DNA from 2 places in the Mycobacterium sp. NGS58 genome. Region 2 is predicted to be linked to the other one. Evidence: predicted binding sites of a transcription regulator. Region 2 holds the regulator's gene; the other holds the start of a gene.
The links. The regulator LexA, encoded in region 2, represses DNA repair genes until DNA is damaged. The targets are predictions, from matches to a motif close to CGAACANNTGTTCG.

Region 1 (4,209 bases), on a different contig from region 2:
GCACGCCGAGCAGCGGTGCCGCGAAGGCGATCAACTGCCACCGGGCGCCGATCACCGCGGCGGCCAGCGCAAACCCCGCGCAGGTCGCGATCGCCAGGGTCAATCCCGATGCGCGCCAGCGGAACTCAACCTCCACGCTGGACGTCACGCCGGGCTCTCTCCGGCGCCAGCGCCGGTTCGCGGCACCGGCAGGCGGTGCAGCAGCTCTCCAATCACGTCGGCGCCCTGGATCTTTCGTACCCACATCTCCGGGCGCAGAGTGATCCGGTGTGACACGGCGGCGATGGCCAGCGCCTTCACATCCTCGGGGATGACGTAGTCGCGGCCGAGCAGCAGCGCGCGGGCGCGGGCGAGTTGCACGAGGTCGAGTTCGGCGCGCGGGCTGGCCCCCACCGCAACCTGCGGATGGTGTCGCGTCGCATTGGCGAGCGACACCACATAGTGCAGGACGTCTTCGTGCACCGTCACCTGCTCGACCGATTCACGCATCGCCAGCAGATCGTGCGCGTCCACGACTTGGTTGACCGTTGGTTCCGCCGAACCCCGTTCGAGGCGGCGGCGCAACATCGAGGTCTCGTCGCGCTCGTTGAGATACCGCAGTTCCAGCCGGATCGCGAACCGGTCGAGTTGCGCCTCGGGTAGCGGATACGTGCCCTCGTACTCGATCGGGTTGTCGGTGGCCAGCACGATGAAAGGCCTTGGCAGTTGGTGCGTTTCACCGTCGATGCTGACCTGGCCTTCGGCCATCGCCTCCAGCAGCGCCGCCTGGGTTTTCGGCGGTGTGCGATTGATCTCGTCGGCCAGGAGCAAGTTGGTGAAGATGGGGCCGGCCCGGAAAGCGAAGCGGCCGGATTGCATGTCGTAGATCGTCGAGCCGAGCAGGTCGGCCGGCAACAGATCGGGCGTGAACTGCACCCGGGTGAATTGCAGCCCTAGCGCGGCGGCAAAGGATCTCGCGATCAGCGTCTTGCCCAGGCCAGGCAGGTCTTCGATGAGGATGTGGCCGCGCGCGAGGACCGCGGTGAGGATGAGCCGCAGTGCGGAGCGCTTACCCACCACTACGCGCTCTATCTCGTCGAGAATCGCCTCGCAGTGGGCGGTCGTGGTCGCGGCCGGCAGCGTCATGTTGGGATCGCGCCTCCTGTCATACCTGCTCCAGCTTTTGCAGAATCTCTTGCAGCGCCGCACGGCCCGGGCCCGGTTGACGGTCACCGGTGCGAATGACGTTGTTCGGGTTGACCCATTCCCACAGTTCCGGGCCGAAGAGGATGCGCCCGGTGGCATGGAAGGACACAGGGTCCTTGGACTGCCTTTGGCCGGTTGTCATCTCGTAACGGCGCGCGAGCATCGGGCGCAGATGGCGGTCCCAGTCGGCCCGGGTGGAATCCGACCACCGAATCGTCGTCTCGGTGGTGGACAGCCAGCGGCGCAACGAATCCCCGAGATCGTCGGCATCCGGTTCCGCGTCGGCATCGAATCCGCGCGCCAGGGCGCGGCGGAGGCTGAGCAGCACCAACGCCAGCCCCAGACCCGAGGCAGCCAGTACCCACCGTCGATCGTGCTGCGTCAGTGCCAACAGTTCTATGCCGACGACGAGGCAAACACCTAGGGAGATAATCTTTTTCATGCCGCACTCCGTGAGCCCAGCTCGTCGAGGACCAATCGAAGGGCGCGCACCGCGATGTCGCGGTGGCCCTCGTTCATCACGTGGGGGCTGAACCGCGCCTCGGCGAAGAGATTCACCAATTGGACGGCGTTGTCGGCGTGCAGGGCGTGGTGTTCGACCGCGCGGGCCAGCACCTCGGTCGGGGTGTCGAATTCCTGGGGAACTGCGCCGGGAACCTGTGCGAGTTCGCGTTCCATCGCGGCGTAGCAGGCGATGATCGCCTCTCGCGGCTCCCGACTCAGGTCGGTCATCTCGGCCAGTCCTCGTTCGGCCGCTCGCGCCAGCGACTCCGAACGCGCGGGGGGCGTAGGGGATTCGGCCGGCTCGTCGTCGGCGATGACCGGAGCCGCAGGACGCCAGCGCCGACGCGCCGACGCGACGGTCCCGACGACGAACATCACCAGCATGGCGACTGTGCACGCGAGCAGGATGCCCAGCATGTTCTGCGAGGCGTCGCGAGGGCGGTGCGGATGCTGCGGCGGTGGCTGTGCGGGCGGCTGCGTCGACGGTGCCCCGCCGCTGTCGGCCTGGGACGGGCCGGGAGCGACGCCGTGGGGCAGGAAGCGGACCAGCAACATCACGATCAGCAGCCACGCCATGATCACGGCGAGCCCGATCAACAGCACGCGCCAGCTCGGTCGTCCCTTGCCGGTGCCCAGCATGTCGGACAGCCGGCCGGCACTCGGCGCGGCGGCTCGAGGGTCTCGCAGGCGCGCGACCACGGCGACCGCGATCAGCGCAAGCGCCACGGCGAGAATCGCAACCACGAAAGCCAGCGCCGCCCGGCCGCCCGATTCGCTGCGGGCCGCGTCATGCCGAGTGGGAAGGTAGCCGCGCAGGGCGGCAGCCACCACGAGCAGCAGAACGATCAGGGCGACGACCCGCCCTGTCGGCTTGTCCATACCAGGCATTGGCACGCCACTCGATTGGTTGTTGCGGCACTGGCTTTTCTCATAGTTGCACGTCAGGCGACCCCAGGGCCAGGACCCGGCGTACCCCGTATCCACAGTCGGGAGTTCATCCACAAGTTCGTAAGGCTCGCTGGCGCTCGAACCTATGTTCGATACCGTGGACTGCGTGAGTCTTTTCATCAGTGCGGAACAGGCGCGGGAACGAGTGGGCTCCGCGCTCGACGCAATCGATGCGGCCCACGAGGTGCTACGCCAGACGCCGTCGGACATGGTCGGCAGCGCCTTTCGCGTTGAATTCGCCGCCCGCCTGGAAACCCAGGAGCGCCTCAATCGAGGCATGATGTACAGGGTCTTCGGGCAAATCGCCGACCCGGCGGACGAGATCGGGTGCGTTCCCGCGGTGCGCGCCACGTTGTGGGCGCGGCTTCGCGTCCCGCCCAGAGAAGTCACGCGTCGCTTCAGGCTCGCGACCCGCCTCCGACCACGACGTTCGCTGACCGGCGCAGCACTGCCACCCGAGCTACCGGCGTTGGCCGCGGCGGTCGAGGCGGGCTCGGTCGGCGAGGACCATATCCGCGCCGTGTGTACCGCGATCGACGCGTTGCCGTCCACCGTCTCCCCCTGTGATGCGGCCGACGCGGAGCGCACACTGGTGCAGCACGCGACCAGGCTCGACGCCGCCGTGGTCACCAGGCTGGGCCACAGAATCGCGGACTATCTCAATCCCGATGGTCGTTTCACCGATGCCGATCGGGCCCGCCGTCGCGGCATACGCCTGAGCCCGCAAGGGCCCGACGGGATGTCGCGCCTCACCGGTCTACTGGATCCCGAGGCCAGGGCCTACCTCGAGGCCCTGGAAGCGGCGGTGCGACCCGGCCGCCATCAGACCCCCGACAGCGATCCCGAAGCGCGCGACGACCGTACACCGGCCCAACGCTGCCACGACGCCCTCAAGCTCGGGCTCGGGACCGCGATCGCCTCAGGCGGTCTCGGGATGCACCGCGGCCATCCCGTCACCGTGGTCGCCACCACCACGCTGGCCGAACTCGATCAGGCGGCGCGCGCCGCGCGCGACTCGTCAATCCAGATGCCCGCGCCGGCGCAGACCGGCGGCGGTTCACGACTGCCGATGCCGGATCTGATTCGGATGGCCGCCAACGCAATTCACTACCTCGCCGTGTTCGACGAGCACACCGGCCGGCCTTTGTACCTGGGCCGGCAGAAACGCATCGCCACCGCGGATCAACGACTCATCTGCTACGCCCGGGACCGCGGTTGCACCCACCCTAATTGCCTGGAGCCCGGCTATCACTGCGAGGTGCACCATGCGTGCGAATGGGCAGACGACGGCCCGACCGACGCGGACAACCTGTTCTTCGCCTGCGGTTCGGATCACGGCGCGGTGGGCAGGGGCGAATGGCGCACCGTCGTCACCGGCAACGGGCGACTCGGCTGGACCGATGGCACAGGACCGCCCGTCGTCAACCACGCTCATCATCCCGACGAGCTCCTGCGCGGCGATCCTGACCCGCCCGGAGGTGAATGATGTTGAGGTGTCGGGTCATCAACGCGGTGATTGCGACCGCGCCCGCCTAGTCCACCGCGAAGGGACGAAAGCTGCCGTCGAGAACT
Region 2 (4,209 bases):
CGGCGGACTATCCCGACGACACCGCGCACTACCTGTGGGCCTGGACCGATCGCGCGGCCGGGTCGGTGCGGGCGCGCATGTTCGCCGCCAACCTCGGTGTGGTCGAGGACGAGGCGACCGGGTCCGCGGCGATGCGGATCACCGATTACCTGAGCCAGAGCCTGCGGATCATTCAGGGCAAGGGCTCCGTGATCGACACGAGGTGGAGCGCCGAGGGCTGGGTCGCCGTAACCGGGCGGGTCGTCAACGACGGTGTGAGACAACTCGACTGACGACGCCCCGCCGGGCGGGTGCTTTAGCGCTGCCGGTGTAACACGGCGGCGAGGTGGTCCTGCAGCGGCTGCCCAACCGCACCCATCTGCACCGTGTAGGAGAGCTCGTCGCCGTCGATGCGGAACGAACGGCCGAGCGCGGTCACCTCTTTGGCGGTGGGCGTCAACCCCACCGCCGTGGTCGACATCTGCATTTCGATGAGGTCACCGGTGACCGAGTAGGTGCCGACCTCGATTTCGGTGATACCGCTGGGGTGCGCCAGAACCAGTTCGATGTGACCGGGCTGTGGCACCCGAAGAAAACCGGTTTCGGCGTGCAACGGCTTGCCGTCGGCTACCGCCTTGGTTTTCTGGCCGTAGCTCAGAAAGGGCTTGCCGACGTGGGCGAACACGACTTCTTCGAGATAGTCGAAGGGCGGGATGGTCGGGTATTTACCCGCTCCCTTGCCGGACCAGGTCCCAAGGAGCGGGGCCAGCGCCGCAAGGTCGGGATGCAAGTCAATGGGCATGAGAGCGAGCCTAGCCCGGTGACGATGCGGGCCGGGACGGCCGGCGGCGTCAGCCTGGGGCTGCCACTCCGCGGTGATCGCGCAGGGCCTGGATCTCGCGTTCGAAATCGTCCGCGGACTCGAACGACCGGTACACGGAGGCGAACCGCAAGTAGGCGACTTCGTCCAGGTCGCGCAGGGGCCCGAGAATGGCCAAACCGACCTCGTGACTGGGTATCTCCGGCGAGCCCGCGGCACGGACGGTGTCTTCGACCTGTTGGGCCAGCAGGTTCAGCGCATCGTCGTCGACCTGACGTCCCTGGCAGGCCCGGCGGACGCCGCTGATGACCTTCTCCCTGCTGAACGGTTCGGTGACGCCGCTGCGCTTGACCACCGCCAGGACCGCAGTCTCCACGGTGGTGAAACGTCGTCCGCATTCGGGACAGGAGCGGCGGCGGCGGATGGCCTGGCCTTCATCGGTCTCGCGCGAGTCGATCACCCGCGAATCGGGATGGCGGCAGAACGGACAATGCATGACCGCTCCTTCATCGCGCCGACAAGGTACCGCAGGACCTTGAGCGTACCCGCGCGCTGACCAGCACTGCTAATGGAGCCGCCGGGCGTGTGGGGTCACCGCCGGCGTCAGCAACTGTCGGCCCAAAGCGGTTTCTGCACAACGGTGCTCAGCCGACCGGGGCGATGAGGGTCTGGCCCGCCATCAGGTTGGGCGAGCGAAGATCGTTGAGTTCGCGGATGCGGTCGGCGACCTGGATGGTCGGCGCGCCGGGCGCCACCCGGTGCGCGAAATCCTGCAGCGACTCCCCCGCGTCGACACGGACGACGGCGAGCCGGTCGGGAACGTGGGCCGCCGAGTTCGTGGAATCGCCGTTGAGCACCTGACCGACGTTTGCGACGAGGCCCAGCCACAGCGTGATTGCGCCGGCGGCCAGCGCCAGCCCAATCGTCGACGCCCAGGTAGTGGCGCGCCTGCGGTGCGGAGCGACCGACATTGCCACCCCGGTGCCGTAGTAGCGCGTGGCGGCGCCCGCCGGCCGCGACGGCACGGGCCGGCGGGACCGGGCCAGCCCGTCCCGTCCGTAGCGAGCCCCCTGGACGGGTCCATTGATCGGGCGCCGAAGACTGCTGGTCCGCGGCGCTGGCGTGTGGATGACTGTCATCTTCTTTCCTCCGGTCAACTAGCTCTCGCTCGTGTGTTCGACAGTAATCGCCTGTATGTTCGAATCCGAACATTTGAGCGAAGCGTGTCGCACGAGCAAACGCTAGATCACACCACCGACAAGTTCGTCGGCCTCTACCACTGTCACGAGGACACAAATACCCGATATCTCGAAGAGTTACACATTTGTGATTCGCGCGAATTCGGACGCTTTCCGCCGAGCGGCCGAACGACGCGACACGCCACTCGAACACATGTTTGATTCTCGTTCGCGGTGCGGCTACATTCAGTGCCATGGGCGACAGCAACGACATTTCATCGGCCGGCCCCGAGGGTCGGCTGCACTCCGTGGATTCCTCGCTGACCGAACGGCAGCGCACCATTCTGAATGTCATCCGCGCCTCGGTCACGAGCCGCGGCTACCCGCCGAGCATCCGGGAGATCGGCGACGCAGTCGGTCTGACGTCGACGTCATCGGTCGCGCACCAGCTGCGCACCCTCGAGCGCAAGGGGTACCTGCGCCGCGACCCGAACCGTCCGCGAGCCGTCGATGTCCGCGGGGCCGACGACGACGTGGCGGCGCCCGCCACCGAGGTGGCCGGCTCGGACGCCTTGCCGGAGCCGACGTTCGTCCCAGTGCTCGGGCGCATCGCGGCCGGCGGACCCATCCTGGCCGAAGAGGCCGTCGAGGACGTCTTTCCCCTGCCGCGCGAATTGGTCGGTGAAGGCACGCTCTTCCTGCTCAAGGTCGTCGGCGACTCGATGGTCGATGCCGCGATCTGCGACGGCGACTGGGTGGTGGTCCGTCAGCAGAACGTCGCCGACAACGGCGACATCGTCGCGGCGATGCTGGACGGCGAAGCCACGGTCAAGACGTTCAAGCGCGCCGGCGGTCAGGTGTGGCTGATGCCGCACAACCCCGCGTTCGATCCCATCCCGGGCAACGATGCGAGCGTGCTGGGCAAGGTCGTCACCGTCATCCGCAAGGTCTGACGCGCGCGGGCTGAGTCAGTCAGCCCTGGTGAAGCCGTTGGCCTGCGCGACCTCTTCGCTCGAAAACCAGAGTTCGGCGAGCGTGTCCTGATACAGATCGCTGCCCGGCAGGTAGTACAAGCCGTAGCGAGCACTGGCCTTGATGGGGTATCCGTCGGGCGCCTGGTACGGGTCATCGAGCGGCAGGTGGATCGTCGGTCGCCCGTCCGGTCCAGCCAGGCCGTTCTCCGAGGCGTCGTCCGCGGCGTGCCGGCCGCTTCGTGCCGGACGCCCGGCCTCGACCGCATCGGCGACCACGGCGGCTCCCACCGCGGTGTCCGCCACGTCGGCTTCCGTCGCGGTGTCCGCTGCCGGTTCGACATCCGGTTCCGGCGCGGCGAGGTCAAGGTATTCGTCTTCCGGCTCAGCGGTTTCCAGGGCGCCGTCCACGGCGTCGCCTTCCGGCGGGGTGCTGGGAACGGCGACGTCGGGAGACTCGTCGTACGGATACGTCTCCGCCACATAAGCCGCGTCGGGGCCGTCCGCGTCGGCGTAGGCGGCGTCGTCCGCCGTCTCGGGCTCGGCAACCTCGGGGACGGCGTCGGTGTAGTCCGTGTAGTCGGCCCCGGCCTCGGAATAGTCGGCCTCTGCCAGCATCTCCCCGGAGACGACCGGGATCGAGTCGGTGTCCACCGCGTCGGGGTCTTCCTCCTCGAACCCGTAGTCGCTTTCGGCAGGACGCTGACGTTGCCAGCTGACCCGCCCGGCGTCCGGTTCCGGTTCAGGCTGGTGCGTCGCGCCGAGCCCGAACGAGTCCGCGCTGACGTCAGCGTCGTCGTGCCCCCAGCGATCGTCGGGGTCGTAGCCGAAGTCCCCCCGGCGGCCCGGCGCGTAGGCCGCGGCCTCGTCGTGGACGGGCCGGCGCCGCCGGGAAACGAACAGTAACCACGCCAACAGCACGAGCAGCGCCACCACCGGAATGGCGGCCACCAGCCACCACCAGTGCCAGGCGGACTTCTTGGCATGCGCCGGCATGGCCGAATTGCTCGGCTGGTCCTGACCCGACACCTGCAGGCCGGACAGCAGCGGCGCCAGGTTGGACGGTTCCGTGCTGAACGTGTTCTTCGCCCGGTTCCACGAAATCTTGCCGCCGGTGAACTGCTGGGAGACCACGTCGCCGGTCACGGCCTGGTCGCCGACCGGGGCACCGAGTTTGCCGGCCGGAGCGCGCAGCTTGTCCCACGCAACCTTCATCGCCCCACGCACAACGAAGGCGCCGTGGTCGGGCGTCCAGAAGATG

Region 1: AC5Y4H_RS22515 (HNH endonuclease signature motif containing protein) is a predicted target of LexA. The motif match lies at 2,716-2,729, and genes of this name have one in related genera.

What each region holds. Positions count from the first base shown of each region.
Region 1 covers NZ_JCALCO010000028.1:55,992-60,200, reverse strand. Annotated here, with positions in the region: gene AC5Y4H_RS22535 (DUF58 domain-containing protein) at 1-148, opposite strand, end outside; gene AC5Y4H_RS22530 (AAA family ATPase) at 145-1,125, opposite strand; gene AC5Y4H_RS22525 (hypothetical protein) at 1,145-1,627, opposite strand; gene AC5Y4H_RS22520 (DUF4129 domain-containing protein) at 1,624-2,568, opposite strand; gene AC5Y4H_RS22515 (HNH endonuclease signature motif containing protein) at 2,756-4,123, shown strand; gene AC5Y4H_RS22510 (SDR family NAD(P)-dependent oxidoreductase) at 4,170-4,209, opposite strand, start outside.
Region 2 covers NZ_JCALCO010000008.1:67,489-71,697, forward strand. Annotated here, with positions in the region: gene AC5Y4H_RS10000 (PhzF family phenazine biosynthesis protein) at 1-272, shown strand, start outside; gene AC5Y4H_RS10005 (peroxynitrite isomerase) at 296-781, opposite strand; gene nrdR (transcriptional regulator NrdR) at 831-1,295, opposite strand; gene AC5Y4H_RS10015 (LysM peptidoglycan-binding domain-containing protein) at 1,444-1,938, opposite strand; gene lexA (transcriptional repressor LexA) at 2,232-2,930, shown strand; gene AC5Y4H_RS10025 (LGFP repeat-containing protein) at 2,946-4,209, opposite strand, start outside.